DNA from 2 places in the Terribacillus saccharophilus genome. Region 1 is predicted to be linked to the other one. Evidence: a T-box and tRNA genes for the amino acid it is inferred to sense, from the RefSeq annotation. Region 1 holds a T-box; the other holds one or more tRNA genes.

Evidence for each region. A T-box is a leader RNA that pairs with one kind of tRNA and senses whether it is charged. The one in region 1 lies ahead of alaS (alanine--tRNA ligase), so its partner is inferred to be a tRNA-Ala.
Region 2: it encodes a tRNA-Ala, which carries the amino acid that the T-box ahead of alaS (alanine--tRNA ligase) is inferred to sense. The anticodon was not compared.

The regions. Positions count from the first base shown of each region.
Region 1 covers NZ_CP008876.1:1,829,383-1,844,861, reverse strand. Annotated here, with positions in the region: gene aspS (aspartate--tRNA ligase) at 1-139, shown strand, start outside; RNA gene ssrS (6S RNA) at 202-380, shown strand; gene GZ22_RS09370 (RsfA family transcriptional regulator) at 437-1,177, opposite strand; gene GZ22_RS09365 (replication-associated recombination protein A) at 1,283-2,551, opposite strand; gene cymR (cysteine metabolism transcriptional regulator CymR) at 2,710-3,129, shown strand; gene GZ22_RS09355 (cysteine desulfurase family protein) at 3,145-4,293, shown strand; gene mnmA (tRNA 2-thiouridine(34) synthase MnmA) at 4,299-5,411, shown strand; gene GZ22_RS09345 (tetratricopeptide repeat protein) at 5,466-6,140, shown strand; gene recD2 (SF1B family DNA helicase RecD2) at 6,154-8,490, shown strand; gene GZ22_RS09335 (hypothetical protein) at 8,550-8,750, shown strand; gene GZ22_RS09330 (AI-2E family transporter) at 8,716-9,816, shown strand; T-box leader at 9,859-10,071, shown strand; gene alaS (alanine--tRNA ligase) at 10,125-12,761, shown strand; gene GZ22_RS09320 (IreB family regulatory phosphoprotein) at 12,829-13,092, shown strand; gene ruvX (Holliday junction resolvase RuvX) at 13,089-13,517, shown strand; gene GZ22_RS09310 (DUF1292 domain-containing protein) at 13,531-13,818, shown strand; gene mltG (endolytic transglycosylase MltG) at 13,958-15,085, shown strand; gene GZ22_RS09300 (O-methyltransferase) at 15,108-15,479, shown strand, end outside.
Region 2 covers NZ_CP008876.1:11,431-26,909, forward strand. Annotated here, with positions in the region: gene GZ22_RS00060 (arsenical efflux pump membrane protein ArsB) at 1-234, opposite strand, end outside; gene GZ22_RS00065 (ArsR/SmtB family transcription factor) at 254-598, opposite strand; gene GZ22_RS00070 (hypothetical protein) at 717-929, shown strand; gene GZ22_RS00075 (YebC/PmpR family DNA-binding transcriptional regulator) at 1,080-1,796, shown strand; gene GZ22_RS00080 (S8 family serine peptidase) at 2,379-6,701, shown strand; gene GZ22_RS00085 (DUF4334 domain-containing protein) at 6,898-7,443, opposite strand; gene GZ22_RS00090 (NAD-dependent succinate-semialdehyde dehydrogenase) at 7,702-9,090, opposite strand; tRNA gene GZ22_RS00095 (tRNA-Glu) at 9,421-9,492, shown strand; tRNA gene GZ22_RS00100 (tRNA-Val) at 9,500-9,575, shown strand; tRNA gene GZ22_RS00105 (tRNA-Thr) at 9,673-9,748, shown strand; tRNA gene GZ22_RS00110 (tRNA-Tyr) at 9,757-9,842, shown strand; tRNA gene GZ22_RS00115 (tRNA-Gln) at 9,848-9,921, shown strand; tRNA gene GZ22_RS00120 (tRNA-Lys) at 9,949-10,021, shown strand; tRNA gene GZ22_RS00125 (tRNA-Leu) at 10,057-10,136, shown strand; tRNA gene GZ22_RS00130 (tRNA-Gly) at 10,158-10,232, shown strand; tRNA gene GZ22_RS00135 (tRNA-Ala) at 10,236-10,308, shown strand; gene GZ22_RS00140 (DUF2243 domain-containing protein) at 10,447-10,902, shown strand; gene GZ22_RS00145 (cytochrome c oxidase assembly protein) at 10,892-11,656, shown strand; gene GZ22_RS00150 (MFS transporter) at 11,777-12,997, shown strand; gene GZ22_RS00155 (hypothetical protein) at 13,056-13,547, shown strand; gene GZ22_RS18125 (aspartyl-phosphate phosphatase Spo0E family protein) at 13,628-13,789, opposite strand; gene sigW (RNA polymerase sigma factor SigW) at 14,003-14,566, shown strand; gene GZ22_RS00165 (zf-HC2 domain-containing protein) at 14,580-15,197, shown strand; gene cdaA (diadenylate cyclase CdaA) at 15,398-15,479, shown strand, end outside.

The DNA of each region.
Region 1 (15,479 bases):
CCTTCGGGATACAATTCTGTTCCCTAAAACAGCATCTGCGACAGATCCATTGACAGATGCTCCAGATCCAGTAAGCAAAAAGCAGCTGGATGAGCTGTATTTAGATATTCAGAAAAAATCAGCAGGGCAGGAAGCATAATAGACAGAGTTACCAGTTGAAAACTCTGTTTATCCATGCTAATATAGTTCCATAAACAAATAGCAATCCTGATGTGTACGTTCTTCATATGTTTTGACCGATTACAGTGAAGTACGGGAGCCCGATAGTCTTCGCGCGGCATGCAAGCCTCCATGGAGTGGACGCATAAAGTGCGAATCAGGGCACCCACCTGCGGAGAGCGGGTTCAAAACTTCAATAGGACGGCACGATCGGGATTGCTATTTTTCCGTTAAAATGAACAAAGCAGCACACACCCTACTGGGTATGTGCTGCTTTTTATTTTGCGACTTGTTCCAAGTTGCCGTTTTTATCCATCCGGAAAGCAGGTGGTGCAAAGGCATCCTGGTCGTCGAAGATAACCATCTTCCTAGCACGATCCATGATTTGGATGAGCACTTGATAATCAGCTTTCATCGTCTTAAGCTGATTTTTTAAGCTCTCGCATTCTTCTGTAAGCTGTTCGTTTATATGGCGAAGGTTATGGTTCTCAGCTTCTAGCTGATGAATGGTATGTCGGCTCGTTTCACTAGTTTGATAACCTTGCTCCAATGATTGCAAGTAGCCAATTACTTGAGATAGGTTCAGATCTTCAGCTTGCGTGCTGCTATCGGTCTGTGTTTCAGTATGTTCACCAACAATGAATGTCTCTTGTGCGATTTCTGCTTCGAAACGGGCTGTTTCTTCATCCATTGTTATCGGGAAAGCTTGTTGTGTTTCCATCACGGACATCACTGGTACTGGCTGATGAACGGGTGCAGCAGCTGGTTTCTGTGCTCTTTGTTCTGCGCGTTTTTTCTCCTTGCGCTGTCGTTTGGCAATTGCAACGGCTTGTTCGTAACGGTTGCGGATTTCTGCGTTCCAGCGGAAGCCGCAAGCTGCTGAGGTGCGATTCAGTTTGTCGCCGACTTCATCGAAGGCTCTCAGCTGAGTGCTTCCTTCCCGAATATGCCGAAGCACGGTTTCGGCCAGCAATAAGTCGTCTTCATGACTCCACGCATCTTGTCTTACTTTAACCATATGGGCTAACACTCCATTTCTTATCTGTTAATCTACAAACATAGAAAGTAATAAAAACTGTTAGCCCCATTGTTACCGCAGACTCCTACTTGTATACCTGTAACCTCATTTTCTTTTTGTCACGCGTTCATAGACTTGTTTAAGAGCTTGTTCAAACTTGCCAGTGTCTACTGGTTCATAATATCGTCTGTTCTTAAGCAGGTCGGGTAGGTATTGCTGCTCCACCCAAGCACCTGGATAATCATGTGGATATTGATAATTTACGCCGCGGCCTAAATGCTTAGCTCCTTGATAATGGGCGTCCTTCAGATGAGCAGGCACCTCGCCGACTTTGCCTGAGCGGATATCCGATAGTGCAGCATTAATGCCTTTATAAGCACTGTTTGATTTAGGAGATAAACAGAGTTCTACAATGGCGTTAGCCAAAGGAATTCGTGCTTCAGGGAAACCTACGCGCTCAGCTGCTTCTACTGCTGCTAAAGCCCGAGGTCCGGCTTGCGGATTGGCTAGCCCAATGTCTTCGTAGGCACAAACAATCATCCGGCGCCCGATGCTGTCGAGATCGCCTGCTTCGATTAAACGTGCTAAATAATGTAAGGCTGCATTTACATCGCTGCCGCGTATTGATTTCTGGAAAGCACTCAATACATCATAATGTGCGTCGCCGTCTTTATCATGAGAAAAGCTTTTTTTCTGCATACAAGCTTCTGCTACTTCTAAATCAATTTTGACAGTTCCATCTTGTGCTGGGGTAGAGTATGCAGCAAGCTCCAGGCCGTTCAATGCTGCCCGCAAGTCGCCGCCTGATGCACTTGCAAAATGCTCCAATGCTTCTTTCGTAATATCCAGCTGCATTGCGCCCAGTCCTTGGTCAGGGTCATCTACTGCTCGCTGAAGTGCTTCTTTTACATCCGCCGGTTCCAGGCTATTCAATTCGAACAGATGACTTCGGCTCCGGATTGCCGGATTTATAGAATGATAGGGATTGCTTGTTGTGCAACCGATCAAAGTTATCAAATTGCTCTCAACATGGGGAAGAAGGAAATCCTGCTTCGCTTTATCAAGACGATGGACTTCATCTAGTATAAGAACGAGCTGACCGCTCATCTTTGCTTCTTCTACCGCAATCTCCATATCCTTTTTCTTATCCACTACCGCATTCAGTAGTTTGTATCGAATTTGAACACTGGAAGCAAGCGCGATGGCCATCGACGTTTTCCCTGTGCCCGGCGGTCCGTAAAGAATCATTGAACTTAATCGGTCTGCCTCCACCATCCGCCGGATCATTTTACCTTCTCCGACGAGATGTTTTTGGCCGATAATCTGGCTGATGTCCTTCGGCCGCATGCGGTATGCTAATGGTTGTCTGGCCATTTTTATTCCTCCATCCTGTTTCTGCTTGTCTTAGCGTATCCAGCGACCGGAGAAAATGCAAGCCACTTGCTATCCATGGTATAATATTTTCTGGTATAATAATCGTTATTGTTTTGGAAACCGAACATTACTGAGGCAGTTATGAGGAGTTTTATGAGATGAAAATATCGACTAAAGGACGATATGGATTGACTATCATGATCGCATTAGGAAAGCATTATGGAGAAGGACCAGTCTCCTTGAAGACTATTGCGACTGAAAATAAATTGTCCGAGCATTATTTGGAGCAGCTCGCTGCACCGCTTAGAAATGCCAGTCTGGTTAAAAGCATACGGGGCGCTAAGGGAGGCTATATGCTCGCTTCACCGCCATCAGAGATCACTGCTGGCGATATAATCCGTACGCTTGAAGGCCCGATTACACCTGTAGAGGGGATCGAAGAGGAGGAGCCGGCGAAGCAGCAGCTTTGGCTGCGCATCCGTGATGCCGTCAGAGACGTATTGGATACAACAACTTTAGAGGATCTTTGCACTCATGGAGATGATGAGAGCACAGATCCGTATATGTTCTATATTTAATGGAGGCAAGCAGTTATGAAACCAATCTATCTTGATCACGCGGCAACATCTCCGATGCATCCAGACGTCATTCAGGCTATGATTCCAGTGATGGAGGGTACATTCGGCAATCCATCCAGTGTCCATGCATTCGGCAGAGAAGCACGGCATATCGTGGATGTTGCACGTGATAAGGTTGCAGCAAGCATCGGTGCAACGGATAAACAGATCATTTTCACGAGCGGAGGTACAGAAGCGGATAATATGGCTCTTATTGGCGTGGCGAATGCCTGTCGCGAACAAGGTAAGCATATTATTACGACTGCAATCGAGCATCATGCTACACTACATGCAGCCAACTATCTGGAAAGCCAAGGTTTTGAGGTGACGTACCTGCCGGCCGATGAGTCAGGAGCAATTAAGCTTGCTGATCTGCAAACGGCACTTCGACCGGACACGGTGCTTGTATCTGTGATGATGATCAATAATGAAACGGGAGTCATGCAGCCGATCCAAGCTATTGGGGATCTGCTTCAATCTCATCCTGCATATTTCCATACTGATGCTGTCCAAGCTTATGGAACCGAGGAGATTGATGTTAATGCACTTGGAGTCGACCTTTTGAGTGTATCAGCACATAAAATCAACGGTCCAAAAGGAATTGGCGCGTTGTATCTAGCTGAGGGTGTTCGTATAAAACCGATCACTTACGGCGGGGAGCAGGAGCGCAAACGCCGTGCGGGAACAGAAAATGTTGCCAGCATTGCAGGTTTTGGTAAAGCAGCAGAACTTGCAATGCAAAAACGGACAGAACGCAAAGCAGCGTATCAGCTGCTTCAGGATACTTTCATTTCTGAGCTTACAATCGCCGGAATCGATTTTTCCATTAATGGAGAATCTGGTCAGCGTTCGGCTGGAATAGTCAATATCAGTTTTCCGGGCACGAATGTAGAATCGCTGCTGATGAATTTTGATTTATCCGGTGTTACTGTATCCAGCGGCAGTGCCTGTACAGCAGGTTCCGTTGATCCATCACATGTATTAAAAACGATGTATGGTGATGATGAACGTGTCACGAACAGTATCCGTTTCAGTTTCGGATACGGCAACACGGCAGAATCCGTCGCAGAGGCTGCCCAGACAGTCGCTGTTATTATAAAACGTCTAACAAAAGGAAAGGAGTGACAAAGATGAAAGAAAACAAAGATATTCGTGTTGTCGTCGGTATGAGCGGCGGTGTCGATTCTTCCGTTGCTGCCCTGCTGCTCAAAGAGCAAGGGTACGACGTAGTCGGCATCTTCATGAAAAACTGGGATGATACGGATGAAAATGGCTTCTGTACCGCTACAGAAGATTATGAAGATGTAAAAAAAGTTGCTAACCAAATCGGTATTCCATATTACGGGGTGAACTTCGAAAAGCAGTATTGGGATAAAGTATTCACGTACTTCCTTGACGAATATAAAGCTGGCCGCACGCCTAACCCGGACGTAATGTGTAACAAAGAAATCAAATTCAAAGCTTTCATGGACCATGCGATGTCTCTTGGAGCCGATTACTTGGCAACAGGGCATTACGCACAAGTCGTAGAGCGCGACGGCAAAACAGTTATGCTTCGCGGTTTGGATGAAAATAAGGATCAAACATATTTCTTAAACCAGCTGACAGAATCAACTCTATCTAAAGTTATGTTCCCGTTAGGTGGAATGGACAAGAAAGAAGTACGTCGTATCGCGGCTGAAAATAACCTTGCTACTGCAACGAAAAAAGATTCCACTGGTATCTGCTTCATCGGGGAGCGTAATTTCAAGAGCTTCCTAAGCGAGTACCTGCCAGCACAGCCTGGTGTCATGTCTACACTGGACGGCGTTGTGAAAGGTAAACACGACGGTCTTATGTATTACACAATCGGACAGCGTCAAGGTCTTGGTATTGGCGGCGAAGGCGAACCATGGTTTGTTGTCGGGAAAAACCTGAAGGAAAACATCCTTTATGTAGAACAAGGTTTCAATCATGATAGTTTGTACTCCGATGCACTGATCGCTACAGATATGAGCTGGGTTTCTGAAACAGAACTGTCTGAACCGATTACGGTAACAGCTAAATTCCGTTACCGTCAAAAAGACAGTAAAGTAACGGTTACACCAATCGGTGATAACAAAGTACGTGTCGATTTCCATGAACCGCAGCGCGCAATAACACCAGGACAAGCAGTCGTCTTTTATGATGGTGATGTATGTCTTGGCGGCGGTACAATCGATGATATCATTAAGAACGAACAACAGCTTGAATACGTCGGTTAAAACAGAAACCCTTGTCTTATGGCAAGGGTTTCCCTTACATAGAGGAGTGAAACAATGGATCATATTAAATCAGGAATAGAAGCTTTGCAAAAGCAGGATCTCGAGGGTGCTGCCAAGCATTTTAATTTAGCTATTGAAGAAAACCCAAACGATCCAGTTGGATATGTCAATTTCGGTAATCTGCTAATGCGGATGAATGAATTGGAGAAAGCAGAGCGTTTCTTTCAGCGTGCCATTGAGCTAGATGATAAGGCAGCGACAGCATATTACGGTCTTGGTAGTATGTATTACACTGGAGAAATGTATGAAAAAGCGATTCAGCAGCTGATGGAAGCAGTGAGCCTTGGCTTGGATGAAGGAGACGTTCATTATCTGCTTGGTATGTCCTTACAGCAAACTGGACAAGAAAAGCTTGCTCTTCCTTATTTGCAGCGTGCTGCGGAACTTGAAGACCGCGATGCGGCTATCGTTTTTCAATACGGGTTGGCACTAGCAAACGCAGGAGAAGTTGATACAGCTCAAAAGGTGCTGCTTGACCTATTGGAATGGAGTCCAAAGCACAGTGATGCCCATTATAATGTAGGTGTTGCCTATCTGTACCAGCAGCAGTTTGAAAAAGCGCTTGCTTATATGGATAAAGCGCTGGAAGCACAGCCAGATCATGAAATGGCTATGCATGGAAAGGCGCAAATAGAATTAATTATGGAGCAAATCGAGAACGAAGAGTAAGGAGCACAGGCGTATGGAATATGGGGAGACTGCCGAAAGCCCAAAAGGCTTTGTGAAAGGTGAATTATTGCATACGATTTTCCGGAAAGAAGAAGAACAGTTTTCCATTGTCCGGATCAAGGTATTGGAAACCAATGAGACGATTGAAGAAAAGGATATCGTCATCAAAGGATATATCGGAGAACTGGACCAAGGCGAGCCTTATCTGTTTTATGGTTCGATGGTCAATCATAAACGATTCGGTAAACAGTATGAGGTAACAGAATACAAGCGGTATGTACCAGAAACAAAGGATGGGCTTATTCAGTATCTTTCCAGTGATCTATTCTATGGTATCGGAAAACGGATTGCGGAAAGAATTGTAGCGAAGCTCGGTGAGAATGCGATAGCGGATGTTCTATCGAATGCGGATTTGCTGGATGGTATTCAAGGGCTGAACGATGAGAAAAAAGAACGGTTCCTCCACGACCTTCGTACGCATCAGGGCTTTGACCACGTGATGGTCCATTTGTCCAAGTACGGTATCGGGCTGAAGCTCGCACAAAAAATCTATAAGGTGTATCGCGATGAAGCAATCCAAGTACTGGAGAAGGATCCGTATCAATATGTATTTGATATTGAAGGATTCGGTTTCCATCGGGCGGATGAAGCGGCCCGTAAGAATAACTTGGAAATGGACCATAACAGCCGACTGCAGGCTGCTTGCTTGATGGTGCTGCAAGACAGCATGCAAGCAGGGCATGTTTATTTGCCGAATGAAGAAGTGCTGAAACAAGCATCAGTTCTATTGCGCAGTGCACAATTCGGTATCGGAGCAGAACAGATTGAAGAACAGCTTGGTGTGCTGCATGCTCAGAAAAAGGTTGTTAAACAGGAAGATCGGGTTTACCATCCTATGCTTTACTTTGCAGAGACTGGTTTTTGCAGCCATATGCAGCGGTTAACTGAAAAAGAAACCGAGACAGAAATTATCCAGGCAGAGCTTCTGAAGATAATTGGAAAGCTTGAGGAAGCGGAGACGATCAGCTACGGAAAAGAACAATTCGAAGCAATTGAGCAGGCATTGCAATCAAAGGTGATGATCTTGACCGGGGGGCCGGGTACTGGTAAAACGACGGTTATTAAAGGATTCATCAAAGCTTATGCCGAACTGCACGAACTGTCTCTCGATCCGAAGGACTATAAAGATAAAGATGAGAGTTATCCATTCGTCCTGACTGCTCCAACCGGAAGGGCAGCTAAGCGTATGAATGAATCAACGAATATTCCAGCCAGCACAATCCACCGTTTGTTAGGGTGGGACGGTAACGACTCGTTCGAACGGGATGAAGATAATCCGCTAGCTGGAAGGCTGCTAATCGTCGATGAATTTTCTATGGTCGATATTTGGCTCGCAAACCGTTTGTTCAAAGCCATTCCAGATGATATGCAAGTGTTGCTTGTCGGTGATGAAGATCAATTGCCTTCTGTCGGTCCCGGTCAGGTGTTATCCGATTTACTTCGTTCAGAGGCAGTCCCGTGTGTGATGCTGAAAGATGTGTATCGACAGAAAGAAGGATCGAAAATCATCACGATTGCTCATGCTATCAAGAATGGGACACTATCACAGGACGAACTGGAGAAGGACAAAGATTTCAACTTCATTCCTTGCCGGGAGCATCAAGTAGTCGACGTGATTACTCAGATTGTTGGCCGGGCCGTCGAAAAAGGCTGGGATTTGCGCGATGTGCAGCTACTGGCCCCGATGTATCGCTCACAAGCCGGTATTCATGAATTGAATAAGCAGCTCCAGCAGTTGGTTAATCCCAAGGACAAGCAGAAGCGAGAAATGGCTGCAAAAGATGTTATCTTCCGTAAGGGTGACAAAGTCATTCAGCTTGTCAATGATCCAGAGGAAGGCGTCTTCAATGGAGACATCGGCGAAGTAGTCGCTTTGTTTCGGGAAGAAGAAAATATCGAGCAGAAGGAGCAGCTTGTCGTTGCCTTTGAGGAAAAAGAAGTTGTCTATGAAAGCAAGGACTTATCGAATTTGATGCATGCGTATTGTATATCAATCCATAAATCACAGGGCAGTGAATTTCCAATCGTTATTTTGCCTGTTGTGCCAGGTTATCGCAGAATGCTTCGTAAAAATCTGCTTTACACCGGGATTACGAGAGCACAGCGTTCCTTGATCCTTGTCGGAGAAAAACAAGCGTTTCTTCAAGGAATTCAAACGGAAGACACGAACCAGCGCTATACTTCTCTTGTGGAGCATCTTGGTTTCCATGAACAGGGAGATGACATCGATCGGATGCTGCGTGAAGCAGAGGAAGAACAGGAAGATATCTCTCCATACGATTTCATGTAGTATATGAGAGGAAATAATTGGACATTCTAACATGTAAAAAGGATTTGGAGTGATCCAACATGTTGAAATGTCCGAACTGCAACAGCAAGGATATCGGAAAAATAGGGCCTGAACAGTATTATTGCTGGGGCTGCTTTATCGAACTATCTTATAAAGATGAGATGCTCTCCCTGCATCAAGTAGAGGAAGATGGTTCGTTGAGTTCCCTTGATGATTTGTTCACTGATGAAGAACGGAAATGCGACGGCGCATCATTCTAGTATTATGAAAGAGGCATCCCGTCTTTATCGTGTCCTCCTCTGGATGGTGACAATTGTCGTCGCCTTGCTGCTCTGTTTTCTAATAATTAAGCTATATCCATTTTATCGTTCGTTTCTGCTATTTTTAGGCGGACTATTCCTGCCATTCATCATTGCAGGCTTGATTGCTTATTTGCTTCATCCTATCATCGATTTTCTTGCTGCGTGGCGTCTGCCACGCTGGCTGTCGATCTTGATTATATATACGTTGTTTTTCGGTCTTACCGGGTTCCTGCTGTACAAAGGCTTTCCGGTTTTGATTAGTCAGGTGAAGGAATTCAGCCATAATCTGCCGGCGTTGACACAGCGTTATGATCATTATGTACAATTCATGTATGAACGAACAGCGTTCCTGCCGGAAACAGTACATGATCAAATGGATAGCATATTGCATGGCTTGGAACAGCGCGCGGAAGGATTTTTAAAAGATCTCCTGCATATATGGAACAAGCTGCCGCAAGTAGTCATTTTTCTTGTCGTAACGCCGGTTATCGTCTTTTATATTCTGAAAGATACGGATAAAATCGGCAATGCAGGTCTCATGCTGCTGCCTCGTCGTTATCGAGGCAATGTCAAAAGCTTAGTGCTGCGCATTGATAATAATCTAGGCTACTATATTCGCGGCGTGCTGCTTGTCAGCTGCATTGTTAGTCTTCTAACTTGGACTGCGTTCACACTGATCAAGCTACCATATTCCTTGGTATTAGCTTTATTGGTAGGAGCAACGAATATCATTCCATATTTCGGTCCTATCATCGGGGCCGTACCTGCTATTCTCGTCGGAATAACTATCAGCCCGAAAACTGCTCTCCTTGCTGGAATCATGGTTTTTATTATTCAATTGATCGAAGGGAACCTGCTTTCTCCTTTCATCGTCGGAAAAAGCATCCATATCCATCCGCTTCTAATCATTTTCGCCTTGCTTGTAGGAGGGGAACTTGGGGGTATTATTGGTATGATTGCTGCTGTTCCTTGTCTGACGATTATTAAAGCCTGCTTGGATACAGCAAAGGAGGCGGATGTTTGACAAATTCCGCTTTTTTCTCTATACTAACGCTTAGATTTATAGCTAAAAGCGATGAAGGTACAAGTACATGACGTCCTTTTATTAAGAGAGGAGATTCCTTGGCTGGAAGAATCTCCATAAAAGTGTGATGGAAAGCTATACTGGAGCTCTGAGTTAATCCTTATCGGCTGCGCACCGTTATCCGCGCCTAAAGGTGATAGACCATTTTCCGGTCTATAATCAGGGTGGTACCGCGATCATACTCTCGTCCCTGCATATGGCAGGATCGGGAGTTTTTTGTGTGTTTACATAATAAAGGAGGCATTTTTATGGAAAGATTAACGTCTGCTGAAGTAAGACAGAAATTCCTCGATTTCTTCAAGGAGAAAGGACATAGCGTCGAGCCAAGTGCTTCACTTGTGCCAATTGAAGATCCTTCCTTGCTATGGATCAACAGTGGCGTTGCAACGCTAAAAAAATATTTTGACGGACGAGTTGTGCCTGAGAATCCACGTATCGTGAATGCACAAAAAAGCATTCGTACAAATGATATTGAAAATGTAGGCTTTACGGCCCGCCATCATACGTTTTTCGAAATGCTTGGTAACTTCTCTATTGGGGACTATTTCAAAAAAGAAGCAATCCTTTGGGCTTGGGAATTCTTAACAGATAAGAAATGGATCGGCTTTGATCCAAATCGTCTATCTGTAACGGTTCACCCGGAAGATGAAGAAGCGTATCAGATGTGGCGTGATCTAGTTAAATTGCCAGAAGAGCGCATCATTCGTACGGAAGAAAACTTCTGGGATATTGGTGAAGGCCCGAGTGGTCCGAACTCTGAAATTTTCTATGATCGCGGAGAAGAATACGGCAATGATTCATCTGATCCAGAACTTTACCCAGGCGGTGAGAACGAACGCTATCTGGAAATTTGGAACCTAGTATTCAGCGAATTCAACCATAATCCGGATCACACATATACACCGCTTCCGAAACAGAACATTGATACAGGGATGGGTCTGGAGCGTATGGTATGTGTCATTCAAGATACGAAAACGAACTTCGAAACAGATCTTTTCATGCCGATTATCGAGAAGACTGCTACGTTTGCGAAAAAAGCATACGGTGAAACAGCAGCAGATGATACAGCATTCAAAGTTATTGCCGACCATATCCGTACTGTATCCTTCGCTATCAGTGATGGAGCGCTTCCTTCCAATGAAGGGCGAGGCTATGTACTACGTCGTTTGATTCGTCGCGCAGTACGTTATGCGAAGAACATTGGCATCGAGAAGGCATTCATGAAGGAGCTTGTGCCGGTTGTTGGTGAAATTATGGATGCTTTCTACCCGCAAATCCTAGAGAAACGTGACTTCATCGAGACAGTCATTCAGACAGAGGAAGAACGTTTCCATGAAACACTTGCGGATGGTCTGACTATCCTAAACCGAATCGTAGCAGAAGAAAAGGAGAAAGGCAGCAATGTCTTCCCTGGAACAGAAGTATTCCGTCTTTATGATACGTATGGTTTCCCGAAAGAACTGACTGAGGAATATGTCAGTGAAGAAGGCTTCACGATCGATGAAGCTGGTTTTGAGGAAGAAATGAAGCAGCAGCGTGAACGTGCGCGTGATGCACGCCAGAAAGTGAACAGCATGCACGTACAGGATAGCGTTCTGCAGGAAGTGGAAGCAGAAAGCACGTATGTCGGTTATGACCGCACTGAAACAGAAACAGCGATCCTTGCAATCGTAAAAGATAAGCAGCTTGCTGATGTAGCTGTTGAGGGAGACGAGATCTTCTTCATCTTGGAAGAAACGCCATTCTATGCAGAAAGCGGCGGACAAGTAGCAGACGAAGGCTGGGTGACGACGGAGACAGCAACAGTGCTCGTGCAAGCAGTTAAGAAAGCACCAAAAGGTCAAAATCTGCATCAAGCAGTAGTGAAGCAAGGACAGATTCAAGTGAAAGAAATCGTCCATGCAAAAGTTGATACAAGCAGACGTCAGCATGTAGTTAAGAACCATACAGCGACGCATCTATTGCATCAGGCACTGAAGGATGTATTAGGTACTCATGTTAATCAGGCTGGATCTTTAGTTGCTCCAGATCGTCTTCGGTTCGACTTTTCTCATTTCAATGCTGTAACAAAAGAAGAATTGGAAAAGATAGAAGAAATCGTTAACGAAAAAATTTGGGAAGAGCTTGCTGTCAGTACTTCCTATCAAAGCCTAAGTGATGCGAAAGAAATGGGTGCCATGGCACTGTTCGGTGAGAAATACGGCGATGTTGTTCGTGTTGTTCAAATCGGCGACTACAGCTTGGAGCTGTGCGGTGGTGTGCATGTGCGAAACACTTCTCAAATCGGATTATTCAAAATCGTGTCTGAAAGCGGTATTGGTGCCGGCACACGCCGAATCGAGGCAGTCACTTCTAAAGAGGCTTACCGATTCACGTTTGAGCAGCAACAGACTCTGTCTCAAGCAGCAGCTGAACTGAAAACAACTAACGAACAAGTACCTTCCCGAATTGAAGCAGTATTTGCGGATATGAAGGAAGTTCAGCGGGAACGCGATAGCCTGCGCAGCAAACTATCTCAGTTAGAAGCTGGTAATATCCTTGATAAAGTGAAAGAAGTGAAGGGTGTTAAAGTTCTTGCAGAACAAGTTGACGTAGCAGATATGAATCAGCTTCGCGGTATGGTCGATGATTTGAAACAGAAGCTTGAAAGCGGCGTTATCCTTTTGGCAGCAACAGCTGAAGGCAAGGTACAGCTAGCGGCTGGTGTCTCCAAAGACCTGATTGGACGCGGTCTGCATGCTGGTAACCTTATTAAAGAAACTGCGAAACGCTGCGGAGGCGGCGGAGGCGGACGTCCAGATATGGCGCAAGCTGGCGGTAAAAATCCGGAGCAGGTACCGGATGCACTCGCATATGCGGCAGTATATGTCGAAGAACAGCTTTGATTTTCCAAATCCGACAGAAAAGTATATACTGAGAAAAAGACTGGCAATTTAAGCGAGGTGGCTTCACGTGAGTTCGATGGATAAAACGATGAAATTCAACTTTCCGGAAGAACCGATGGACGAAAATGTCCGGGAAGTACTAATGTCCGTATACGAAGCATTGCGGGAAAAAGGATACAATCCAATTAATCAGATTGTCGGCTATTTACTTTCTGGGGACCCAGCTTATATTCCCCGGCATAAAGATGCCAGAAATCTGATCCGCCGTATGGAGCGCGATGAGATTGTGGAACAATTGGTAAAATTTTATTTGGAACAGAACAAATCATGACTGACATACTAAAGACGATTGGATTGGATGTCGGATCCAAAACGATCGGCGTGGCAATCAGTGATGGTCTTGGCTGGACTGCTCAGGGTCTGACTACGATTCATTGGAACGAAGAAGATTATGAAACAGCTAGAAATGAACTAGAGCAGATCATTCAGCAGCATGAAGTCAAGAGAGCTGTCATAGGACTGCCAAAGAATATGAATGGTACAATTGGTCCGAGGGGAGAAGCCTCACAGGTTTTCTCTCAGTGGATCAATGATGAATTTAAGCTCGAGACTGTGCTTTGGGACGAGCGTCTGACAACGATGGCAGCTGAACGAGTGCTGCTTGAAGCGGATCTTAGCCGCAAGAAACGAAAAAAAGTAATCGATAAGATGGCAGCAGTCATGATTCTGCAGGGCTTTCTAGATTCGAAACAATAAGGAGTGTAGCCATATGGCATTGGAAGAAAAAGAACGTATCATTATCCCAGACGAAAACGGAGAAGAACACTTATTTGAGGTTTTGTTCAATTTCGACGTGGATGAAACTGGACACTCATATATTGCGGTCGTACCGGCTGAACAAGCTGATGCGGATGATGAAGTTGAAGTGTTTGCTTTCCGCTATGAAGAAAAAGGCGATGACAAAGATCTTACATTATTCCAGATTGATTCAGAGGAAGAATGGGAAATGGTCGAAGAAATGCTGAATACACTTACTGATGAGGAAGACGGCATCTAATTTTGTAAAAGGCAGTCCTCTCTTTCCGATAAGGCAGAGAGGATTTTTTCTTGTAGCTTTATCCGCATAAATTGTCGGACGGGTGGTGACTCGCTTGACGTTTGTTGTATAATAAGGCGGATAAAGGAGGAAAGATAGCTTGACTGCCTCGAATGAAGATCTTTTTCAACAGAATCGGGACAGAAGAATGGAGGAAGCAAGCGTCGTGCGGAAAATAGTTTTGATGATCATATCCGTAATAATCGTACTTCTATTGATTGGTGCACTCGGAACCTTTATCTACGTGAATGCCAGTATGAAAGCTGTCGATTCAGACAATGATACGACACAAGTTGTCGAAGTTCCTATGGGAGCTACTGCTAGCTCAATTGGTCAATCCCTGGAGGAGCAAGGTCTGATTAAAAATGCTTTCATTTTCAGGCTGTATGTGAAGTTTTCTGGTGAAGCCAACTTCCGCGCGGGGAATTATGAGCTTTCCCCTTCTATGTCCATGCAGCAGGTCGTCGATGAACTTAACGATCCAGAGGCGGGGAACACCCCCTCTGCATCTGCTGCTGTTCCGGAAGGATCTGATATCGAGGAAATAAGCGTAATACTGTCTGGGTCACTTGGAATAGACCAGCAGGCTTTCCTGGATAAAATGAAAGATGAAGCTTATATCAAACAGCTGATAGATGAATATCCGGATATTCTGACTGAGGATATCTTAAATAAAGATATACGTTATCCGCTTGAAGGCTACTTATTTGCGGCCACTTATAACTTTACATCCTCAGATGATATCACTGTAGATAAGGTTGTCCATATGATGCTGGATAAGTCCCAGCAAATTATTTCACCATATTTGGATGGATTCAAACAGAAGAAATTAAGCGTGCATGAAGCACTAACATTCGCTTCACTCGTCGAAAATGAAGCAAGAAATGAAGATGAGCGCAAGAAGATTGCCGGAATCTTTTATAACCGTTTGGCAGATGATATGAGGCTGCAGACGGATCCTACTGTGCTGTACGCATTAGGAGAACATAAATCTCGCGTGTATTACAAGGATCTGGAAGTAGATTCTCCTTACAATACATATCGAAACAATGGGCTTCCTGTCGGCCCGATTAGCAACTTCTCAGAGAATGCGCTCGAAGCCGTCGTTCAGCCGGAAGAATCCGATTATTTGTATTTCCTAGCCGGAGATGATGGGGAAATTTATTATGCGCGGACATTCGATGAACATGAAGAACTGATCGAGAAGCATATGCATTTGGATGAGTAAGCAGGTAAAGTGAGGAAATGATATGTTACAAGCAATAATAGGATATTTGGAGGAGCATGTAGAGTCTTCTCCAGAATGGGCAAAGAAATTGGAAGAGCTTGCTGCAGAGGATCGTGTGCCGATAATGGAGCCGCTTGGTATCCAGTTTTTGATGCAGCTTGTTCGCCTTCATCAGCCAGATAAAATATTGGAGATCGGAACTGCAATTGGCTATTCAGCACTTATGATGCGCCACGCAAAACCTGATGTCAGCATCGTGACCGTCGAACGTGATGACGTCCGCCATGATCAGGCAGTTACACATATCCAAGAGCAAGGTGCACAGGATGATATTTTGATCCTTAAAGGCGATGCATTTGATTTAGAAGAGACAATCAGAGCGCATGCTCCATAC
Region 2 (15,479 bases), 1.7 Mb from region 1:
AAATCCAATCCTGTCCAGAATGAGTGATATTAATATGATTGCCACAAACGCCAAGGTGGCATTCCAGACAATTGCTGTCACTTCCCATACATCCGTAAAATCAACTACACCTGCCAATAAGGCTAGTATAGCTCCGCCACAGGCTGTCCAGCCGATATTGAGATTCTTAGGCTGCCAGATGATAAAAATAAGTGTGATAAGAAAGATAGTGCAGGCTAGAACAGTTGTTAACATGTGTATAAAAACTCCTTACTTAACAAGTGATTGCTTCTGCTTTGGTCCGCAACTTTACAAGCTGCTCGTCATTCTCGTCCAGTTGACTGAGAATTTGCTCTACCAAGGCACGCTGTTCACAAGTCTCGTTGAAACGATAATAGCGCCATTGTCCGCGCCTTTCTTCGTAAACAAGACCTGCTTTTTTATATTTACGCAAGTGCTGGCTGATTGCCGGCTGGCTGACTTCAAACATGCCTACCAGTTCACAGACACAGTACTCTTTTTCCGTCAGTAATTTCATTAGCAAAAGACGTGTTGGATCATAAAGGATCTTTAAAGTCTCTGTAAGCTTTTCAGTCGATAAAGCAGCTGTTACCGTCATCAAAATTCCTCCTTCTGAAACTAGTATATAAGCATTTTATTATATAAGGCAATTGTTATATACTTATAATAGACAAAGAAGTGGCGTGACGTCATGCAATTGAGGAGGAGGCTAATCTATGATTCTGAATAAAGGTGGTAAGTTAAGCACTGCATATTTTCTATCTTATCTAGAGCTTGTTGCAAGCTTCAGGAAATGCAGTGCAGCAGAAGTTTATGACATTGTCTTTGAGAGGCTATTTGACCGGGATAAAGCAAAACTTGGTCCAGCTAGCTTTCAAGCATTCGAAACAGCATATGAGCAGTTCAGTAAAGAGCATGAATCCTTATAAGGGTTCATGCATTTACTTTATAGAGGACTCTAATACCAATCACCACCTCAAGTACCCCAGTTTAAGAAAGCAGCTTTATGCGTTATAATGATAGTAGCAATCATTATTTCACACACAGTTTTAAAATAGATTGAAAGAGAGTGTTCACTAATGGGACGTAAATGGAACAATATCAAAGAGAAGAAAGCTTCAAAGGATGCCAATACTAGCCGGATTTACGCGAAGTTCGGCCGGGAGATCTATGTAGTTGCCAAACAAGGCGAGCCGGATCCGGAAGCCAATCAGGCATTGAAGTTTGTCTTGGAGCGTGCGAAGACGTATAACGTACCGAAAGCAATCATCGATCGTGCAATCGAGAAAGCTAAAGGCGGCGGCGAAGAGAACTACGACGAAATGCGCTACGAAGGTTTCGGGCCGAGCGGCTCTATGATTATTGTTGATGCATTGACAAACAATGTGAACCGTACAGCTCCTGAGGTTCGTGCTGCATTTAGTAAAAATGGTGGAAACATGGGTGTCAGCGGATCTGTTGCGTATATGTTTGATGCGACAGCAGTCGTCGGTATCGAAGGCAAGTCCTCAGATGACGTATTGGAGATTCTGATGGAGGCTGATGTCGATGCACGTGACATCATCGAAGAAGACGATGCGGTCATCGTTTATGCAGAGCCTGATCAGTTCCACGTTGTACAGGAAGCTCTTAAGCAAGCTGGAATCGAAGAGTTCACTGTAGCTGAGCTTTCTATGCTGGCACAGAATGACATCACCCTTGATGCAGAGGCACAGGAGCAATTCGAGAAACTTGTCGATGCTCTTGAAGATCTGGAAGATGTGCAGCAGGTTTATCATAATGTCGATTTAGGTTAATGGCAGTAAAAGGAATGCTTAGAGTCACTAAAGACTCTAAGCATTTTTTTATTCAGTTGAGTTATTAATCGTCAGGACCTTTAGCCTGTTTTGTTCGGGAATGGATATATTTTACAGGTATATAGGGTGAGGAAATGCAGTGATTGGATAAAAACCATCTAGCCATGAATACAGAGGTTTTCTACATGCCAATATTCCCATAAATTTAATCTTTAAGGCAAGGGAGGTAAAGTCTAGTTGAGCAAACTGACAGCAGATGCACAGATTCAGGGAATTAATTATACAAATAAGCAATGTCCTTTCCCTATGACTAAGGACTTTTGCTGGAAGACAAAAGTAATTTTTCGCAGCTTTTAAACAATCATTACACTAAATTAACAGAAAATTATTACTATAATCATGCAGGAGATTCCCGTATCTATGCATATGCTCCTCATTTCTCCCGACGCTCTTCCCGTAACCGACATAATCTCGTAATCTATCTATAACATCTGAGCGATATTACATAATCTGTCATTTTAGAAGGCTGAGGTGGAGGAGGTTACCGGGCAAGACCATATCATGAAAAAGGAGAATGAGAAGATGCAGAAACGTATGGCAAAATGGCTCAGTATTCTGGCGGTCGGTGTATTTCTCTTGTCATTGCTTTCTCCTACAGCTTCACGAGCACAGTCTTCTGAGCGAACTTCTGTAAAAGCGAGTGAGGGTGTAGCAGCGAAGGTGGACAAGGATGTTACGTCACAGTTCAAAGCGGATGGGCAGGTGACGTATCTGGTTAAGCTGAAGGAACAAGCGGATACGAAGAAGGCTGCAGAGACTGCAGTCGAGAAGGCGAAGAAGCAGTCAGCCAGTTTGTCAGCTAAGGAAGAGAAGCGCATTCAAAATTCAGCTGTTGTCAGCGATTTGCGGGTAACGGCAGATGCTTCTCAAGCGAATTTGCTTGATTACTTGAAGCAGGCAAAGGACAAAGGGGTTGTTAAGGATTATGACTCTTACTATATCGTCAATGCATTGAAGGTAACCAGCTCCAAAGAAGTGATGGATGAGATAGCTGCTTCTGAGGAAGTAGAGAAAATCTTACCAAACAGAGAGCGTAAAATTCTCGAGCCTGCAAAGGCAGAAGAAAAGCAGGTTGCCGCTTTGGCTGAGGAAGTCGAAGCATGGGGCGTAGAAAGAGTCGGGGCACCTGCGGTATGGCAGGAAACCGGCTTGGATGGTACTGGTGTCGTCATCGGTGGGCTGGATACTGGTGTACAGTATGACCATCCTGCGTTACTTGAAAAATACCGCGGCTATAATCCAGCTGATCCGGATAATGTTTCCCATGAATTCAACTGGTATGATGCAGTCGACGGGGAAGCAGTACCGTATGATGACTTGGATCATGGTACACATACAATCGGTACAGCTGTCGGTGCAGAACCCGATGGCTCTCAGGATATTGGGGTTGCGCCAGGTGCGAAATGGATTGCGGTAAAAGCTTTCCATCCTGATACTGGACTTGGGCAGACAACGGATGCCATCTTGCTTGATGCTGCTGAATGGATGCTTGCACCAAAGGATGAAGAAGGCAACCCTCATCCAGAGCAAGCGCCAGATATCGTCAATAACTCTTGGGGCGGCGGTCCAGGTCTGGATGAATGGTATCGGGAAGTTGTCCAAACTTGGCGAAATGCCGGTATCGTGCCAGTGTTCTCTGCTGGTAATGATGGAGATGGAGATGCGACAGTATCAGCACCTTCCAACTACCCAGAATCAATCTCTGTAGCAGCAACGGATAGTCAAGATGGATTGGCAAGCTTCTCATCTCGCGGTCCTTCTCCATATGATGGAGAAATCAAGCCGGATATTGCGGCTCCGGGAGTGAATGTCTATTCTGCGGTAAGCGGCAGTGATTATAGTGCAGCATTCAGCGGCACATCGATGGCAGCTCCGCATATAAGCGGTGTTATTGCCTTACTTCTGCAGGCGGATAGTTCGTTAACAGTCGATGAGATCGAGACGATATTGTACGATACAGCTGATCGTCAAACGAGCAGCGATTATCCGGATGAAATCAATGAAGGGTTCGGTCATGGTATTGTGAATGCTTATTTGGCAGTATCCACGATCGCAACTGGTGTTGGCGAAATCAATGGTAACGTCTATCAGGATGGCGATGACGAAGAACCTGCTGTAATTACACATGAAGCAGTGTCAGAATTGTATCAAGGTGTTGCCACTCAGCTCACAGCAGAAGTGACGGATAACATCAGCGCAGATACAGTAACGCTTCAATACAAAAAAGATGAAGGAGAATGGCAATCAGTTGATGCTGCGCTTGTAGAAGGAAACGCAGCAAGCGGTACGTATCAAGCAGTGCTGCCAGCTGAAGCGACAACAGGTGAAACACTCGTATATAAATTCGTCGTGACAGACTTTGGCGGTAATACAACAGAGACGGATGCGTTCGAAGTGGAGCTCATTGCGCCGCTTTCAGTTGGATATAGCCAGGACTTCGAAGAGGAACCAGCAGGCTGGACGTCATTTGGCGATCAGAACTCCTGGGAGTGGGGTGCTCCAGCTGCAGGCCCTGAAGCAGCAGCTTCTGGTGAGAATGTATACGGAACAGGTGCTTATCCTAACAATGCCGATGCAACTTTGCTAGCACCGCCGGTAGCAGTACCAGAGGATGGAGAAGCGTACTTGCAGTTCCAGACATGGTTTGACTTGGAAAGCCGTTATGATTATGGCCATGTGGTCGTATCGACGGACAAAGAAAACTGGGAGCAGGTAGGCTCGTACAACGGCGCGAATGGCGCTTGGAGCGCTGAACAAATTGATTTGGGTGACTTCGCCGGTCAAACAGTTTATGTCGGATTCCATTTGGAGACAGACGGCAGCATCAGTAAACAAGGCTGGTATATCGATGACGTAGCCATTTCGGATTCTTCCAGCACCTCTGCTTCTATTATGAAAGGCACAAAGAAAGTAAAAGAGGACGCGAAGCAGACGAAAGATAGTGCAAAGAGCAAGAAAAAGGTAGATGCGAAGAAGCTTGCTCCAACACCAATTCAAAATGTACAAGGTCCAACATTGCCGGATGGACAAGCAGATCCAGCAGACATCAGCCCAACTGCTTTGCCGGTTGATGCGACAGTGACAGTACAGGAAACAGGTAGAAGTGTACAGACCGACCCAGCAGACGGCAGTTACCGCTTGTTGCAGGCTGCAGGTGATATAACGCTTGAGGCTGCTGCATATGGATTCCACTCCAGCACGGCGCCAGTTACCGTAACAGAGGGATCTGCTGTTACACAGAACTTCACGCTTGATCCTATTGCGGAAGGAACGGTTTCGGGTACTGTGACGAATGCGCAAACAGGTGAACCAATAGCTGGAGCAAACGTATATGTGGTCGAGGATGCAGCGGTACAGCCAGTAAAAACCGATGATAGCGGCGCTTATACGCTGACTGCTTATGAAGGAACGTACACACTTAAAATCACAGCCCCATCCTTCAAAGGAACAGAATTCGAAGTAACAGTGAATGCGGATGAAGCGACAGAACAAAATGTTGAGCTGGAGCCATTCATCGGATTTGCCGGAGAAATTGGCTATGACGATGGAACAGGCGAGAATGCACATGCCTTTTACGATGCCGGAAATGGCTGGGCAGTGAAATTCACGCTGGCGGAAGGACAATCTTCTGCACAGGTGACAGGCGGCTTGTTCCGTTTCTGGGATGAAAGCTTCCCTACACCAGGAGGAACGAACTTTGCAGTAGAAATCTATGATGCTTCCGGAGAAGACAGTGCACCAGGTAAGAAACTTGCCGGCCCGATTGCCGGGGAAGCACTACGAAATGGAGAGTGGACTCAGGTCGACTTGGCTGGAGAAGGTGTTGTAGTAGATTCTGATTTCTATATTCTTTATGTCCAAACAGATCCGAATCCTAACACGCCTGCATTGGCAACAGATGAAGACGGAGAATTCTCCGGACGCAGCTGGCAGAATGTAGGGGGAGAATGGAGCCCTGTTCCAGAAGAAGACGGGAACTATATGATCCGTGCGCTTGTTGACTATGAGGCACAGGCACCAGTCATTACCTCGCCTGCTCCAGACACAGTCACGAAAGAAGACAGTGTGACGGTGGAAGGGACAGCTGCAGCTGGAGGAACAGTAGAAATCAGCAATAACGGTGAGGTTGCTGCGTCAGTTGAAGCAACAGATGAAGGGGCCTTTGCAGCGGATGTAGAGCTGACAGAAGGTGAAAACAGTCTGACAGCTGTCACAAAGCTTGAAAATGGCAGCACAGCACCATCTGAAGCTGTGACAATCATCCGGGATCAAACGGCGCCGGAGTTAACAATCACAGCTCCAGAAGATGGCAGCAAGACAAATAAGGAGACGGTGACTGTTACAGGGACTGCATCTGATGATTATTTAAACAAGCTGACAATCAACGGGGCAAAAACAGATGTGAAAGAAGATGGAACATTCTCCAAGCGTATTCTATTGGATGAAGGTGTTAATGAGATTAAAGTAGTCGCAACAGACCAAGCAGGAAATAAAGCGAAGCAGGTTATTGAGCTGGAAGCCGACTACACAGCTCCTGAGCTGGAGAATGTAAAACCGGATCAGGATGCCCAAGTGCAGCCTGGAGAAACAGTTGTCATCTCCTTTGAATCAGAACCTGGTTTGGAAGATGCAACCTTCTACTTGAAAGCACCGCTGACGAATTTCCGTACAACATCACAAGCAACAGAGCTGCCGATGCGGGAAACAGAAGATGGTCTGTATGTAGGTTACTGGACAGCAACATCTTCTGCAAAGCTTGATGGAGCAGATGTTGTTGTGAAAGCAACAGATGCATTCGGTAATGAAACGGAAGCAACTGCGGCAGGAAAAGTGTTTGTAGAATAATAAAGAAGAGCTTTGAACAAAACGCAAGTTTAAAAAATGAAAGATGGGGCTTCCACGAGTTAACGAGAAGCCCCATCTTTTTATGGTTAATTGATTATTTAACATCGTGAATGACTCGAAAGCTAGAGAGAGTTTTTCCTATCTCAGAAGTGCAGCAGGTGATGATAGCAATATCTTCTAAATGAATGTAATCTGTTTATGCTTTTCTTAATATAAAGAAAAAAGTCTTATCTGATGATTGTTCTTTGATATCCATAATACCTAAAAGAGTATTTTCATCAATCTTTCTAAATATATCTATAATACCTTTATTATCGTAGATCATTGCTGAAGTAATTTTTCCTCTATGATTTACTTTTCGTAACCTTGCTGCACTCTTATTCGTGTTTATGATAGGTCGCAATAATGTCATAGATGGAGAGAGGATTTGCTTCGGTATGTTTTGCAAACTTTGCAAAAGAAGATTTAAAGGAAGTAAACTTGGACTAATAGTATAGAGAACCCCATTACTTTTTTTGAAAACTAAAGGGTGGACGTGTTCTTCATCGATAAATTCTTTTCCATACCAACCAGATGCTGTGAGAAGCCCCTCTAAGAGATGCCCAGTTACAATTTCTTCGCCTTTCCACATGCCTATCATTTCTTCAGGTTCGACGATATCAAGCTGGTCATAAAAAGCAAAGGCCTCTGATTGTGAAGTGCCATCACGTAATATTATGTTTAGAAATTCGATATTTTCCATTAGTCCAACTCCCATAGGTTTAATTTTTCTAATCGCCTATTTTCATAGTAGCATAGGATTTATTTCTTACTAAGTGAAGCACTGAATGAACATTTTCGATAGCAGTAGGGATTATTAAGGGAAAGAAAGCTTCCCTAGTTGTAGGCTATTGTACGGTGTTGCAGCATGGTGATGGAGGAATGTTGTTGCCAAACAAAGCAACTACTGTTGAAAGATATTTATAGAATAAAAAAGACCCGTCAGTGACGGGTCCTTTTCTTATATGCCAATAGAGATATATTTTGTTTCCAAGTAAGGCTCAATTCCTTCAATTCCGCCTTCACGGCCGACGCCGCTTTCCTTCATACCGCCAAATGGAGCTTGTACGGCAGATGGGCCGCCGTCATTCCAGCCAACAATACCATATTTCAGGTTTTCGGCAATGTACAGACCACGGCGATAGTTTTCTGTGAAGAAGTAAGCTGCCAGACCAAATGGAGTATCGTTGGCCAAACTGATTGCCTCATCAATTTCGGTATAAGTTGTAATCGGAGCGACTGGACCAAATGTTTCTTCGTGCATGATGTCCATGTCATCCGTTACTTGATCAAGAACAGTCGGGTTGACGAAGAAGTAGCCTTTATCGGCATCAGCATTATATGTGCCGCCAGCAAGGACTTTAGCGCCTTTGGACTTTGCATCATCAATTTGAGCTACGATTTTATCAAAGCCTTTCTTATTGATGACAGGACCGATTTCAACACCTTCTTCAGTACCTTGACCTACCTTCATTTCTGATACTGCTTTAGTGAATGCTGTTGTAAATTCATCTTTTATGGATTCATGGACGAGCAGTCTGTTGGCACAGACACATGTTTGTCCCGCGTTCCGGAATTTTGATGCCAGAGCATGCTTCACAGCGCGGTCAATATCTGCGAACTCATCAACAATAAGCGGAGCATGTCCGCCAAGCTCCATGGATACATGCTTCACACTATCAGCGCTCTGTTTCATAAGCAGCTTGCCGACAGGGGTAGAGCCGGTAAAGGAAATCTTACGGATATGAGGGTGCTCGGTGAAAATCTTTCCGACTGTTTCTCCATCAGCATTTACATATTGAATGACGTCCTCTGGAATGCCGACTTCATGCGCCAGTTCAACCAAGCGAATGGCTGTCAGTGGTGTATCGGGTGCTGGTTTGATTATGAATGTGCAACCTGCAGCTAGTGCGGGAGCTGCCTTTCTTGTAATCATAGCTGCCGGGAAGTTCCAAGGTGTGATTGCTGCAACTGGACCGACAGCTTCACGAGTTACGAGCATTCGCTTATCGGTGGTGGAAGCAGGGATAGTGCGGCCGTATACACGTTTTGCTTCTTCTGCAAACCATTCAATATAGCCAGCTGCATATAATACTTCGCCTTCAGATTCTTTGAGCGGCTTACCGTTTTCCGCTGTCATCAAAGCAGCAAGTTCTGCTTTGTTTTCCACCATCTTATCATGCCAAGCGCGGAGAAGCTTACTGCGTTCAGTTGCAGAAGTTCTGGACCAAGAATGGAAGGCTTGATGAATTTTTTCTATTTTCTTGTTGATTGCTTCTTCTGAATCAATTGCTACTTTTTCGATCAATTCGCCGGTGGCTGGATTCGTTACATCAAATGTCTCTGTCATGTCGAATGCCCCTTTTCTAATTTATTTCATAGGAAAAGCATAACAAGGAATTTTTCTATCAGACAAAAAAATTGCTCACGTTTTTTTGCGTTCATGTTTATATTCCTGTTTTGAGAGGAAAGTATGCAAGAAGAATAGATGTTATTAAAATAGCTGAAAACGTTGATATAACAGGGGTTTCACCAAGTAGAAGAGGGGGTTGTCTGCAGATTAATTATCTGAATTAAAAGAAATTATGAAAGTGGGTTTACAAACCCTTGCATTCCTGTATATAATAACTCTTGTCAGTTTCGAGTTACGAAAAACGCAACGATGAAAAACAGACATCCTGGCCCGTTGGTCAAGCGGTTAAGACACCGCCCTTTCACGGCGGTATCACGGGTTCGAATCCCGTACGGGTCATCAAGCTGGAGGATTAGCTCAGCTGGGAGAGCATCTGCCTTACAAGCAGAGGGTCGGCGGTTCGAGCCCGTCATCCTCCACCACTTGTTTTTAAAAGAAGTTAATAAAAAGTGTTGACAAGTTATTTGGATGATGATATGATATCATTCGTGACGTTCGAGTCAATCAATTAAATAGTTTGCCGGTCTAGCTCAATTGGTAGAGCAACTGACTTGTAATCAGTAGGTTGGGGGTTCAAGTCCTCTGGCCGGCACCACTTATGTTGGAGGGATAGCGAAGTTGGCCAAACGCGGCGGACTGTAAATCCGCTCCCATCGGGTTCGTAGGTTCGAGTCCTACTCCCTCCACCATTTATTGGGCTATAGCCAAGCGGTAAGGCAACGGGTTTTGGTCCCGTGATCGTTGGTTCGAATCCAGCTAGCCCAGCCATTTACTTCTTTTCAATAGAATGTTTTTGAGCCATTAGCTCAGTTGGTAGAGCATCTGACTTTTAATCAGAGGGTCGAAGGTTCGAGTCCTTCATGGCTCACTTTATAGATCAGTTCCAGTAACTGTTTCTATTACGCGGGTGTGGTGGAATTGGCAGACACGCTAGACTTAGGATCTAGTGCTTCGGCGTGGGGGTTCAAGTCCCTCCACCCGCATCATCATTACTTTACTGCTGAGCGGAAGTAGTTCAGTGGTAGAACACCACCTTGCCAAGGTGGGGGTCGCGAGTTCAAATCTCGTCTTCCGCTCCATATGGGGCCTTAGCTCAGCTGGGAGAGCGCCTGCCTTGCACGCAGGAGGTCAGCGGTTCGATCCCGCTAGGCTCCACTCATATGAAAGTCGTCCATCTGGGCGGCTTTTTTTAATTTCTTAGGCATAGGGAGAAAATCTTCTATGCCTTTTTTGTTTATTCTTAAGCCTATCGGGAAACAGTTTAGATAAAAGTCTTTTGATAGGAGGATACGAATGGAGGATAGTCATACATATAGGCGCAGGAATGTGCTGTCTGGTTTTTTGTTCGGTGTCGGTTTGGTTGCTTTTATTGATGAAGCAGTTTTTCATCAGCTTTTGCATTGGCATCATTTCTACGATTTATCTTCTACGACATGGGGGCTTGTATCGGATGGCTTCTTCCACGCGCTGAGCTGGTTTGCAACAGTTGGAGGTTTGTTCCTTTTTGCGGATCTTCGCAGACGCAGAAGTTTGATTCCGCTTAGATGGGTCGGTGCTGTTATGCTCGGAAGCGGTGTTTTCCAGCTGTACGATGGCCTAATACAGCATAAATTATTCCGCATTCACCAGATTCGATATGGAGTGGATATCTTCTATTATGACCTGATATGGAATGGTATCGCTGTCCTGTTAATTGCAGCAGGCATCTGGTGTATCCATCTTTCAAGGAGGAAAGAGCATGTACGTTGATAAATTTGCTCTATGTATCGCCTTCTTCTGTATACTATCTTATCTGCTGGCAATGAAGTATTCTGCCAAGAGTTTCAAAGCCTGGCCGCTGCGTAAGCTGCTGTTATTTGTAAGTGGAATTGTCATTGGTCTTCAAGCTGTGGCGGGGCCGATTGCTATGCATGCGCATCATAGCTTTGTATATCATATGATCGGGCATCTGCTGCTCGGGATGCTCGCTCCGTTGTTGCTCGTTTTATCACAGCCTGTCACCTTGCTTTTGCGTGCGCTTCCGCAATCAGGAGGGAGAGCTGTCTCTCGTATTTTTCGAAGCAGATATGCGCGTTTCCTAATTCATCCGATCACTGCAGCTGTATTAAATATCGGAGGGTTATGGCTTCTTTATACAACGCATCTATTTCATTACATGCATCAATCATCCTTGGTTTCGATGCTCGTTCATTTGCATATATTTGCAGCAGGTTATTTGTTCACGCTGGCTATGCTATATACAGATCCGGTTTCGTACCGGAAAAGTTATCTTTACCGGGTAATTGTTTTTGTATTTGCGCTTGCAGGACACGGCATACTGTCGAAGTATTTATACGCAAACCCGCCTATGGGCATAGCTGCTGCAGATGCACAGCAGGGGGCAATGTTAATGTACTACGGCGGGGATCTAATTGATCTTACTATAATCGTTATATTGTGCTGGCAATGGTACCAAGCTGCTGCTCCTAAAACTTCATTATCTGCTGCAAAAGCTGCCGAATAAGGCAGCTTTTTTCATGGTTGCTGATATTTTGGTAAAAATAACGCTATAACAGATTTACAAAGTGTCAAGACACCTGTAAACTTAATGTGTCAAATAATACATTTTCGCAGAGGTGCTGGAATGGAGAGAGCAGTAGCAAATCAAAAAACAGGCAAACCGATTTCTGAGCGAAAACTGCTCGGTATTGTCGGAACAGGCTGGTTGTTTGATGCCATGGATGTTGGTATTTTATCTTTTATTATTACCGCTTTGACATTGGACTGGGGGTTATCATCACAGCAGGCAGGCTGGATAGGCAGTGTCAATAGCATTGGGATGGCTGTGGGGGCATTTGTGTTCGGAATTATGGCGGATCGAGTAGGCCGTCGAACAGTTTTTATGATCACGATTTTGATTTTCTCTATTGCAAGCGGATTGTCGGCTTTAGCAGCATCTTACTTAATTTTCGTTGTGCTGCGCTTCTTTATTGGTGCAGGGCTCGGCGGTGAGCTGCCAGTTGCGTCAACATTAGTATCGGAGTCTGTCGCGCCAGAAAGACGGGGGCGCATGGTCGTACTGCTGGAAAGTTTCTGGGCAGTAGGCTGGCTGCTAGCAGCGATTATTTCTTATTTTGTCATTCCGGATTACGGCTGGCGGGTAGCTCTCTTACTGACAGCGATACCTGCATTGTTCGCAGTCTTTCTTCGTAAAAATCTGCCGGACTCGCCGTCTTATACAAAGCTGAAGCAAAAAACTTCTGTCATGGCTGGTATTCGTCAGTTGCTGGCTAAAGGATTTGCTAAGCGCAGCATGATGCTTTGGATTGTATGGTTTTGTATTATGCTCAGCTATTATGGCATGTTTTTATGGCTTCCAAGTGTAATGGTTGAGAAAGGATTCGATATGGTCCGAAGTTTCGAGTATGTATTGATCATGACACTCGCGCAGCTGCCAGGTTATTTCTCTGCTGCTTGGCTGATCGAAAAGGTGGGCAGAAAGCCGATTCTCATCATTTATCTTATCGGTACAGCCATTAGTGCTGTTCTTTTCGGTAATGCAGAGTCAGCGGGTATGCTGCTTATGGCCGGAATGTTGCTATCATTTTTCAATTTGGGTGCTTATGGTATTTTGTATGCTTATACTCCGGAACAATATCCTACTGCTATACGTGCTACCGGCTCTGGAATTGCAGCAACCGCAGGAAGGATCGGAGGTATCCTTGGACCATTACTGATCGGTTATCGCGGTTCATTAGGGATATCAGTCAGTACTGTGTTCCTTTTATTTTGTGTGACAGTTCTAATTGCTGCAGTGGCGGTGTGGCTTCTTGGAGAAGAAACGAAAGGTAAAACGCTTGCTTGATGCGTTATTTCGGTCCTGTGTGGTAAAGTAGAGCGAGAGTAAGAAGGAGGTTAGCGCTTTGTTTTCCATACAAGATTATACTGAGGCAGTTAGTGTCTCGTTACAAAAGCATTCGGAGGATGTAATAAGTGAATTGAAGCAGATTTTCCAGCTGCCGTTCCTTCCGGAAGTGGAGAAAATTGCTTTTCGTTTGTTCAAGGAGCCAATGGCTTTTGAACTGACAATCATGTATTATGCGCTCGATGCAGACGGCAATGAACGTTATTATGATGAAATGGGCGATAAATATGCTGGTGGAAGTGAAGAAGTGGCAGAGGAGATCCCATATTTCCAGCTGCCTGATACGGCTACCGATGCATTCGAAGCTTTCCGTGAACTGCAAGAGGATGCTGTAGAAAAAGCGGATGAACAGGTGATGGTTGCCTGGTTTGCTGACTGCTACAAGCGAGCTGGCGGAGATGCTTTCCCGCTGGAGGCGAGTGTCGGTTTTCATAGCGACGTGAAAGCTTATTTCCTTAAACAAGGTGCTTGGACGGAAGATCGCCATTAATTGAAAGTACGTACTTCGTGTACGTGCTTTTTTTTATGCAAAAAAAAATTAACAGCTTTCCTTGCGGGCTGTTAATTGCTCTATACATTCTTTCTTTGTTTTTCGTATTCGTTTAATAAGTCATCAAGCTGTACGCTGGCAGTGACAACTGGTTCGGATGTAAGCGGCATGCGACGGGACAGGTTTAGCATGTGGTTGCGCGTCTGTTCAATTTTTTCCAAAAGATTGTCTAAAGTAACCATTTTAACCTCCAGAATCTGATATACTATTTGTCGTTAAGAGTACCCTTTCTTTTTTTATTTAAAACATCATTTTTTAAAAAAATATAAAAAATAAGAAAAAAACTGTTGCTGGCACACTATAAGGTTTGAGAAAAAGATATTTTTTTGTGAAAGTGAAACCTTTTCGGAACGTCATTCGTTATCAAGAAGCCGCAGTTAGGCGGGAGGATTTTCATGGAGAACATCATAAAATATCATATAAAAAACGTCAAGAAGGGTGATCACGCGGCCTTCGAGGAAATCGTTTCCTTTTATCAGAACAAGGTGTACCATATCGTATACCGAATGGTCGGAGACAGCCACGAAGCGCAGGATATCGCCCAAGAGGCATTTATCCGTGCTTACACCAACATCCATTCTTTTGACGAAAACCGGAAATTCTCCACATGGCTTTACCGGATCGCAACGAACTTAAGCATCGACCGTCTGCGGAAGAAGAAGCCTGATTTTCATCTGGATGCTGAGGTGAAGGGAACAGAAGGATTGGATATGTATTCTCAGTTGGCGGCTGACCAGGCACTGCCTGAGGAAGAAGTCGAAAGCATGGAGCTGCAGAGTTATATCCATAAGGAAATATTGTCCCTTCCGCCAAAGTATCGCGGCGTTATCGTACTGCGATTCCTGGATGATTTATCATTAGCGGAGATCGGCGAAATCCTGGACCTGCCGCTCGGGACAGTGAAGACGCGTATCCACCGTGGCAGAGAACTACTACGGAAAAAACTGCGCCACGTATAAAGGGGGGTAATACATGAATTGCGAAGAAAGCCTCGCGCTTATGCATCTGTATCTGGATGGAGATGCTTCAGAGGAAGAAGCACAGCAGCTTCGAGAGCACCTGAAAACCTGCCCAGATTGTAACCAGCATTATCGAGAGCTCAAACAGACAGAAAGCCTGCTTAGCGGCGCTGCCTATGAGTTGAGTGCACCGGCCGGCTTCACCGCCAGTGTCATGGCAAACTTGCCAAAAGAAAAGAAGCGTGTCGGGTATATGAGATGGTTCCGCGCGCACCCTATCATTACGGCTGCTGCGGTATTCTTCCTATTCATGTTCACAAGCGTATTATCTGCTTGGAATAGTGATAGCAGTGTAAGTGTATCGAAGCAAGAGGGTTTGATAGTAGAGAATGATCTTGTAATTGTACCGGAAGGCGTCACAGTCAAAGGGGACCTGGTCGTTGAAAATGGCGATTTGGATATCAGAGGTCAAGTGGATGGTGATGTCACCATCATCAATGGCGACCTTGTCGAGGATCCTGGAGCTAAAGTGAATATGGCTTCTGTTGATAATATATCAGGTGAATATCAGGAAATTGACCGTATTTTCGGATGGGCTTGGTACCATCTAAAAGAATTGGTTACATTCTAGTGTTAGAGTAAGTTGAGCTGCTTGTAAAAGGGCTCTTTTTTTTACCCTTAAATCATTGGCGGTACAAGCTTGTATTGCGTTAAGATAACAGGGGACAGTAAGGTTAAATCACTCTCCTTGTTAGTAAGCGACTGCTATAGGGGAACTGTGCTATAATGTACGAAGAAATTCGAGCTATTCATATAAAAGGACGTGTATCCATGTTTGGGGGATTAAGTGAACTTTCTATATTATCCATACTGCGGATTATCGTGGACATTGCGGCAGTATGGTTCATTTTCT